Regions from separate parts of the Shinella sp. Sh6 genome, predicted to be linked through region 3. Evidence: riboswitches for the same ligand, from Rfam matches in the RefSeq annotation. Region 3 holds a riboswitch; each other region holds the start of a gene.
The links. Region 3 has a riboswitch for cobalamin ahead of ACZ5TO_RS13715 (aromatic ring-hydroxylating oxygenase subunit alpha). Riboswitches for the same ligand answer to the same signal wherever they lie in the genome.
Positions count from the first base shown of each region.

Region 1: it holds a riboswitch for cobalamin, as region 3 does, so the genes downstream of both, ACZ5TO_RS16460 (hypothetical protein) here and ACZ5TO_RS13715 (aromatic ring-hydroxylating oxygenase subunit alpha) in region 3, are expected to answer to the same signal.
Region 2: it holds a riboswitch for cobalamin, as region 3 does, so the genes downstream of both, cobU (bifunctional adenosylcobinamide kinase/adenosylcobinamide-phosphate guanylyltransferase) here and ACZ5TO_RS13715 (aromatic ring-hydroxylating oxygenase subunit alpha) in region 3, are expected to answer to the same signal.
Region 4: it holds a riboswitch for cobalamin, as region 3 does, so the genes downstream of both, ACZ5TO_RS14800 (ABC transporter substrate-binding protein) here and ACZ5TO_RS13715 (aromatic ring-hydroxylating oxygenase subunit alpha) in region 3, are expected to answer to the same signal.

Region 1 is NZ_AP044005.1:3,435,235-3,437,427, forward strand. Features, by position in the region: gene metH (methionine synthase) at 1-788, opposite strand, end outside; gene ACZ5TO_RS16460 (hypothetical protein) at 871-1,086, opposite strand; cobalamin riboswitch at 1,185-1,401, opposite strand; gene ACZ5TO_RS16465 (glycoside hydrolase family 94 protein) at 1,805-2,193, shown strand, end outside.
Region 2 is NZ_AP044005.1:1,327,928-1,330,120, reverse strand. Features, by position in the region: gene cobW (cobalamin biosynthesis protein CobW) at 1-356, opposite strand, end outside; gene cobU (bifunctional adenosylcobinamide kinase/adenosylcobinamide-phosphate guanylyltransferase) at 360-884, opposite strand; cobalamin riboswitch at 995-1,317, opposite strand; gene ACZ5TO_RS06475 (IS110 family RNA-guided transposase) at 1,719-2,193, shown strand, end outside.
Region 3 is NZ_AP044005.1:2,866,665-2,868,857, forward strand. Features, by position in the region: gene ACZ5TO_RS13710 (DUF6656 family protein) at 1-577, opposite strand, end outside; cobalamin riboswitch at 873-1,071, shown strand; gene ACZ5TO_RS13715 (aromatic ring-hydroxylating oxygenase subunit alpha) at 1,176-2,193, shown strand, end outside.
Region 4 is NZ_AP044005.1:3,087,300-3,089,492, reverse strand. Features, by position in the region: gene ACZ5TO_RS14805 (hypothetical protein) at 81-230, opposite strand; cobalamin riboswitch at 555-785, shown strand; gene ACZ5TO_RS14800 (ABC transporter substrate-binding protein) at 966-1,997, shown strand; gene ACZ5TO_RS14795 (FecCD family ABC transporter permease) at 1,994-2,193, shown strand, end outside.

The DNA of each region.
Region 1 (2,193 bases), 570 kb from region 3:
TTGAGGCCGATGGAGAAGGGCTCGGCATGGCGCACCGAGTTCCAGAAGGCTTCCGGCGTCTGGCCGGAGAGCGTGCGGCCGGAAAGGTCGGTGATCGTGCCGGAAATCATGACCGGCAGGTGGATGCCCTTTTCCTCGAAGACCTCGCGCGTGGCGAAGATCGCCGCCTTGGCATTCAGCGTGTCGAAGATCGTCTCGATCAGGATGATGTCGGCGCCGCCGTCGATGAGGCCGCGAAGCTGGTCGGCATAGGCGAGGCGCAGATCGTCGAAGGTGACGGCCCGGTAACCGGGATTGTTGACGTCCGGCGAGATGGAGGCGGTGCGGTTGGTCGGGCCGAGCGCGCCGGCGACGAAGCGGCGCCGGCCGTCCTTCTGCTCGGCGCGCAGGCCCGCGCGGCGGGCAAGGCGCGCGCCGTCGCGGTTCAGCTCATAGACCATCGCCTCCATGCCGTAGTCGGCCTGCGCGATGGCGGTGGAGGAGAACGTGTTGGTTTCGAGGATGTCCGCGCCGGCAAGGGCGTAGCGGTAGTGGATATCCTCGATGGCCGCCGGCTGGGTCAGCGTCAGGAGGTCGTTGTTGCCCTGCTGGTGGCAGGCGCAATCGCCGAAACGCGTTCCCCGGAAATCCTCCTCGACGAGCTTCAGCGTCTGGATCTCGGTGCCCATCGCCCCGTCGAGCACCAGGATGCGCTCGCGGGCGGCGGCTTCGAGCGCGGCGCGGATCTCGCGTCCGTCGCGGCGCGGCTGTTCGGGGCCGAACAGGCTGTCCAGGTGGGATTCGGCCATGGGAAATCCTCCGGTGCAGGCGATACTGCACCGGAGTTCACATAAAGATATCTTTATGTCAATATGTCTTTATGCGTTTGACCTAGTGCGCCGGCCCGTCCGCCCCCGCCAGCGAGGCGAAGAGTGCCTTGAGCCGGGCGATGTCCGGATCGGCGTTCCTGCAGCGCGCGAGCTTCTGGACCTCCTTCAGCGCTTCGACGGCAAGGTCGGCGCCGCGCGGCTGCCAGAGCAGCCACCAGATGAAGACGGATTCCGGCCTGCCGGTGCCGGAAGGACTGGTTTCGGTGAATGCAAACATTTCTTCCCCAATCGAAAATTGGGGGATGACCGGACGCACGCTGCTGGAATTCCGCCGAAGGCGAAGCAAGCGCACCCTTGGGACACCCCGCCCATGGACGTTACGAATGCGTCAGGGCAGGTCTCCTGGCTTGCGGGTCATCGCGTCCGTCTCGCCTTCCCGGTGTTTCCACCAGTGGCATCAAGCGACAGAAGCTCGCCGTTCACAGTTGCGGGGGCAGCGCCGGCCTTGCCGCTCCTTGCGGAGCATCGCACCGGCTTCCCTCTTAGCCTCCGAGCCGTTTCGACTCGGAAGACCCTGACGCCAGCAGACTGGCCCGGCCGCGAACGGGAGTCAACTGCCGCCTTTTTCTTTCCACGGCCGGAACTTTTCTCCCCGCGCCGGCGTTGAAAAAGGCCGTCGCCTCGCCTTGCGTCCTGTCAGGAATGGACGGCGATTCACCAAAACCGCAGATGAGGGCCCATGCTGCGCCGCCAGACCCCGCTGACATGTTGCAAGTCTCTGTCCTTGTGGCTAAAAAATGCCGTTTTCATGCACCACGCGGCCAGGATGCCAATGAGCGTGTCGCGTGAGCCATGTCCGTTCCACCCGCCTCTTCGAGGTGCTGCGTGGCGTCATGGCTGACCGCGGCACCAAGATGAACCCTGCCCGCGAAAAACCCACCGGCGCAAAGGCCGCCGCCGGATGGCTCGACATGGCCGGATCCAGAATCAGAAACATGCCCCTTCACAACACGCCGCAAGCTCCGCGCGATGCCGATGCCAAGCAGATCGACTACAACGATTCGATCCGCGCCACCTATCTGACGCTGGAGGAGCTGGCCGATTGCGGCGAAGCGCTTGCGCGCGAGAAGACGGCGAGCCTGCCGGGCTTTTATCCCTTCGAGTTCCGCCCGCGGCACAAGGAGAACGAGAAGGAGATCTTCCGCGTCTACCAGGCGACCGCCAAGGACGTGGAGGCGGGCGCCCAGATCACGCCGGCCGCCGAATGGCTGCTCGACAACTATTACGTCATCGAAGAGGCGATCCAGGAGGTCCGGCGCGACTTTCCCCGCCGCTTCTACCGCCAGCTTCCGACCATCGCGGTCGAGGGGCAGACGATCCCGCG
Region 2 (2,193 bases), 1.5 Mb from region 3:
TCCGGCCAGTTGAAGGCGGCGACGAGCGGCTGCGGCAGGGCAAGGCCCGACGTCTCGATGACGATGTGGTCCGGACGGTTCTCGCGCTCAAGGAGCTTCGCCATGGTGGGGATGAAATCGTCGGCGACGGTGCAGCAGATGCAGCCGTTGGTGAGCTCGATGATGTCGTCCTCGGTGCAGGCCTCCGCGCCGCAGCCCTTCAGCACGTCGCCGTCGACGCCGAGGTCGCCGAACTCGTTGATGATGAGCGCGATGCGTTTTCCGCCGGCATTCTGCAGGAGGTTGCGGATCATCGTCGTCTTGCCCGCGCCGAGGAAGCCGGTGATGACGGTGGCGGGGATCTTCTGTTGCAGCATGGCTCAACCCTTCATTTTCAGCGGCAGTCCGGCCGCGACAAGATAGACTTCGGATGCGATGGCGGCCACCTGCTGGTGCAGCCGCCCGGCATGGTCGCGGAATTCGCGCGCCATGCGGTTTTCCGGCACGATGCCGAGGCCGACCTCGTTCGAGACGAGGACGAGGCGGCCGGGCGCGGCGTTAATGGCGGCAAGGAGGCCGGTGAATTCGGCGGCGATGTCCCGCTCCTCCAGCATGAGGTTGGTGAGCCAGAGCGTGAGGCAGTCGACGAGCACGGCCCTGTCCGCGCGCGCGACGGCGGCGATGCGGTCGGCGAGCGCGACAGGCTCCTCATGGGTGACCCAGCCGAGGCCGCGGTCCTCCCGGTGGCGGGCGATGCGCTCGCGCATCTCCTCGTCCCACGCCCGGCCGGTCGCGATGTAATGGCGCTCGAGGCCGCTCTCGCCGACCAGCCGTTCGGAAAAGGAGGACTTGCCGGAGCGCGCGCCGCCCAGGACGAGCACGGCGGAAGACGGGGAATGGGCCATTGCGGCCAGCTCAGGCAGGCATGGCGCGCGCTATGCGGCCGGAAAAGAATCTCGGTATCGCCATGACAACCTCCGTGCTGGCAACGGGGAATCCTCCCCAGGTCGGGCGACATGCCCTTTGCCGGATGGCAGGTCTCCTGGCTCGCAGCGTCGGGTGCAAGGCACCGGCGGAACGGTCTCGCCTTCCCGGAGGCAATTGCGAAGGGTGGACGATTCGTAGAAAAAGAGGCGTCCGGCCCCGGCTCATCGCATTGCCGTCCAGTGGCTTTTCCGAAGGCCGGACATGCGCCCGGCTTCCGGATGATCGTCCCTCGCCACTCTACAGTCGCGGGGTCGGCCGTGATTGCGGCGCCCGGCTTGGGTCCACCGTGTCACGTTCCCATTTATTCCCGAACCGGCTGCCGGCCCGGGAACCATCCTATTGCCGGATGATTATGCGCCCCGCCCGGCCAAGTCAATCGACCGGGAGCGCCATCGGCTGTGCCGTCGCCGCCCCGTCAGGCGGGCGCTCGCAGATGGAGTTCGGTGAGTGCCACCTGCCCCTTCTCCCCGGCGGGGAGAAGGTCGCGGCAGCGGGATGAGGGGGAGCCGCAGGCGAATACAGCACGCTTGCCCCCTCATCCGACCCTTCGGGCCACCTTTGTAACTTGTAACTTCCCTTTGCCCGGGATTGGCGTTGTACTGCCGATTGCGGTGGCGGATGAGAGACCGCAGCACCTTTGGGACACCAAGCCCGTGGGAGAGCCTGGGTCTTCATCCGCCGTTCCATCGAACCCGAACAGTCGCCAGGGCCGCTCGCGCATGCGAAGCCCGCTTAGGCAAGGATGGGACAGGATGGACGTGATCGTTGGCATTGATGTTTCGAAGGACCGGCTGGATGTGCATGTTCTTCCGGCCGGTGACAGTTTCCTTGTCGGCAACGACCATGCCGGCGTGGATGGACTGATCACCCGGCTGCGAGAGGCAAAGGCCGATGTCGTGGCGCTGGAAGCGACCGGCGGTTACGAGATGCTTGCGGCTGCGGGCCTGTCATCGGCCGGCCTTGCCGTTGTCGTGGTCAATCCGGCGCAGGTTCGTTCCTATGCCAATGCGCTGGGCAAACGTGCCAAGACCGACCCGATCGACGCGGCGGTGATCGCAGCCTTCGTGGCGGCGACGAAACCGGATATCCGGCCGTTGCGCGATGAGGAGAGTGAAGCCTTCTCGGCCATCGTGTCGCGCCGCCGCCAGATCGTGCAGATGATCACGGCGGAAGAGAACCGGGCGCGGATGGCGCAGACGAAGGAGACACAGAAGAGCATCAAGCGCC
Region 3 (2,193 bases):
CCTCGTTGCGCGTGCCGAGCATCAGCACGTTCTTCATGGCGAGCTTCGGGTCGTCGGTGCGGAAGATCACGCCGTTGCCGCGCACCTTGCGGTCGATCGTCAGGCGCCCTTCCTCCTCGGTCGGCGCGATGGCGACGGCGAAATACATGCGGCCCGGCTTCGTCGAGATGCCGGCGAAGAACTGCTCCCCCTCGCCGATCTCGGCGAGGAAATTGGCCATGTAGAAGGCCCATTGCACATTCTCGAACTCGGCGAAGCGCGAATTGGCCACCGTGATGTGGCAATAGCCGAGATGCGGCGTCTGGGCGAGCGTGCGATGGAAGATCAGCCTGGGGAACTGGATGGAATGGTGGAAGCCGTTGATGCGCTCATGGGTGATGCTGCCGGCCCGCTCCAGCTTGCGGCCCGTGCGCTCGGCGACCTCCTGATAGGTGAGGTAGCGCTTCTCGCTGGGGCTCCAGGTCGGGCTGCGGTCGATGCGGCCGGTGCGCAGGAACTCCGTATGGGCTGCGGCTTTCGGCTGGTTGGTGCGCTTGTAGGCGACGGCGTCGTAATATCGGAACTTCGTCTGCTGCACCTGACCGGACCTTATGCTCGTGCCCTGATGCGTCGAAGTTTAAGCAAACGCCGTTAAACATTCCTTTCCGTGCACCTCCCGCTTCTTCGCGCGGGGGCGGCAAGGTCGCAATATGACAAAGGCATGAAAGCCGCCGCTTCAGGCGGGCTGCGCAGTCTTTCCGTTGGGCGTCTTTTCCCAAACCATTGTTCCTATTGTATTATTTATACCATCATTGCGGAATTTCCTCTTTTCCCCTGTCGTCAACTTGGAACGGCATGTCGTTTTCCGGAATGTCGGGCGGCCGGACTTGCGCTTAGATAAGAACGCTCAAGGTGCTGCTTCCCCCAAGGAAGCGGAGAATTGGGAAGCCGGTTGAAATCCGGCGCTGCCCCCGCAACGGTGTTGGAGCAAGGTGCAGCAGAGGCCACTGGACGAGATGTCCGGGAAGGCGCTGCGCCGGTCCTCAAGGGACACTCCTCAGCCCGGAAACCAGCCTGGAGCATCGATCGTGACTGGCTGCGGCGGGCGGCCGGGAAGCGTGCAAACCGTGCGGCCTGCCGCCCGGATGCCGTCTCCTCCGTGCGCCTCAGCAAATCTGGATATCTGAGGATCCGCCATGGACATTCGCAGCGACGTGCTCCGCAAGCTCAAGACCCGGCGCGAGGGCCACAGCCTCGAGCAGGCCTTCTACATCGACCCCGACCACTACAGGCTCGACCTGGAGACGATCTGGTATCGCGACTGGCTGTTCATCGGCCACGACTGCGAGATCCCGAAGGCGGGCAACTATTTCACCGTGCAGGTCGGCGACTATCCCGTCGTCGTCACCCGCGACCGTTCCGGCACCGTCCGCGCGCTGCACAATTCCTGCCGCCACCGCGGCTCGCGCGTGTGCACGCAGCACAAGGGCACGTCGGCCAAGCTCGTCTGTCCCTACCACCAGTGGACCTACGAGCTCGACGGCTCGCTACTCTTCGCCCGCCACATGGCGGAGGACTTCGACAAGGCGCAGCACGGCCTGAAGCCGATCCGTTGCGAGACGGTCGGCGGCTACATCTTCATCTGCCTTGCCGAGGAGGCGCCGGACTTCTCCGCCTTCCGCAGCCTGGTCGAGCCCTATCTTGCCCGCCACCGCCTCGGCGAGACGAAGGTCGCCTTCGAGAGCACGATCGTGGAAAAGGGCAACTGGAAGCTCGTCTGGGAGAACAACCGCGAGTGCTACCATTGCGCGGCCAACCATCCCGAGCTCTGCCGCACCTATCCCGAGGCTCCGAGCGCCACGGGCGTGCAGGGCGCCAAGGACGATCCGGTCATCGCCGCGCATTGGGAAAAGTGCGAGGCGGCGGGCCTTGCGAGCGAATTCCGCATGTCGCCGACCGGCCAGTTCCGCGCCGCGCGCATGCCGCTGATCCAGGATGCGGAGAGCTACACCATGTCCGGCGCGCCCGCCGTGCAGCGGCCGTTGTCGAGCGATGTCCTGGAAAGCGGCATCGGCACGCTTCTCCTCTTCCACTATCCGACGACGTGGAACCATGTGCTGGCCGACCACGCCATCACCTTCCGCGTGCTGCCGCTCGGCCCGGAGCTCACCCAGGTCACGACGAAGTGGCTGGTCGCCAAGGATGCCGTCGAGG
Region 4 (2,193 bases), 220 kb from region 3:
CTGAATGGTTCCTGAATGGCTCTACGATGGATGGGCACGGGACCCGGAGCCGCTTCTTGGCTCCGGGTCCCGGCGCGGTCTCAGTGCGAAGCGCCGGAGCCTCCGACGGCGACGATGGCGAAGGGCCGGCCTTCGACGGCGATCGTGCCCGTTTCCTCCAGCGTTTCAGGATCGACGAGGCGGACGAGCGAATGGCGCGGATCGGTGATGGCGACCTTGCCGTCGGCCACCGCCAGCCGCGGACGTTGTTGTGTGAATGCGCAGGCGGTTTGCCTGCCGCAGCACGGCTTTCCTTCCGAATCGATCGAAGCCGAACTGAACGGATGATCGGGGCTTGCTCTCCATGGAATTAACGTTATTACATTACATAAATTCTTGGAACGTAATAACGTCACAAAGCGAATGCTGTCAACCCCGGAGCGGCCATGAGCCGCAGCTTCATCAACCCGCCGGCGCGCGGGACGGCGAGCGTCGTCGACAGGGCACGCACCACCAAGCGATGGACGCGCCTCCGCGGCGGTTTCATGTCCGGCCTTGACCTGCCGCCAGCTTCTCAATTAACTGGTCGCGACGGTTCCCCTACCCATGAGGCGGAGGGGAATAATAGGGAACACGGTGCGGACGACCCGCATGGGACCAAAACCGTGGCTGCCCCCGCAACTGTAAGCGGATTGCCGTCCATCCTTGTGGCGCATAGCGCCATGCCACTGCGCGATCCGCGCGGGAAGGCAGATGGACAGCGGATATCCGTAAGCCAGGAGACCTGCCGTCATCCATCGATCCATCGTCACGGGCGGGGAAGCCCGGAACAGGAGCATGCAATGAAGATCACCAGCGCCTCGCGGCGTCGACCGACGCCGCCTTTTCCCCAATCCGTGGATCGTTCGATCGCAAGGGCGGCTTGACCGTCCTTCGCTTGGCCGTGCCGCCTTGCTCGGCTTTCAATCCGTATTCGGGGAAAAATCATGATATCGCTTTTCAAGACGTCGCTTCGAGCGGGCTTCCTTCTCGCGTCGCTGGCAACCGCCATCCTTGCCGGTCACGTGCAGGCCGCCGAGACCGCCTATCCGTTGACCCTGCAGAATTGCGGCCGCCAGATCACCATCGACAAGGCGCCGACGAAGACCGTGTCGATCGGCCAGAGCAGCACCGAAATTCTCTATCTTCTCGGCCTTGCCGACAAGGTCGCGGGCACCGCGCTCTGGGTCGGGCCGGTCCTGAAGGGCTATGAGGAGGTCAACGCCAGGATCGACCGCCTGGCCGACAATGATCCGAGCTTCGAAAGCGTGCTCGCCAGGAAGCCGGACCTCGTCACCGTTCAATTCCAGTGGCAGGTCGGCCCGGAAGGGGTCGTGGCCAAGCCCGAGCAGTTCGAGGAATTGGGTATCCCGGTCTACACCTCGCCGTCCGATTGCGTCGGCAAGGAAAACTCCGCCGCCAGCGACGGCGTGCGCCATCAGGTCTTCACCATGGGCCTCGTCTATCGGGAGATCCGCGAGCTGGCGGAAATCTACAACGTCCAGGACAAGGGCGAGGCCGTCGTCGCGGACCTGAAGGCGCGAGAGGCGGCGGCCCGGGCCAAGGTTGCTTCGGCCAAGGGAAAGCTCTCGGCGGTCTTCTGGTTCTCGAGCGCCGCGGATGCCGATCCCTACGTCGCGGGCAGGAACGGTGCGCCGGGATACATCATGTCGGCTCTCGGCATCGAAAACATCATCAAGACGGATGACGAATGGCCGACTGTCGGCTGGGAAACCATCGCCAGGGCAAACCCGACGATGATCGTCGCCGGGTCGATGGAGCGGCGGCGCTACCCGCTCGACAGCCTCGAGGCGAAGCTCGATTTTCTCAAGTCCGACCCCGTGGCCAGCCTGATGCCGGCCGTCGCCAAAGGCTATGTGTTCGATATGGATGCGCAGGCGATGAACCCGACGATCCGCACGATCGAAGGCATTGAACTGCTGGCCGACAGCATCGCCAAAGCCGGCCTCGCCCAGTGAGCCGCGCAGCCCCATCGCTCGTCGTTCTTTTCGCCGCACTCTGGTTCGGCGCGGCAATCGGGGAAACGGCGATTCCGTTCTCCACCGTCGTTCAGACGATCGCGAACCGCTTGTGGGATGCGGGCTATCCGCTGGAGCCGATCGACGAGGGCATCGTCTGGAGCTACCGGCTGAGCCGCGCCGTGGTCGCGGCCTC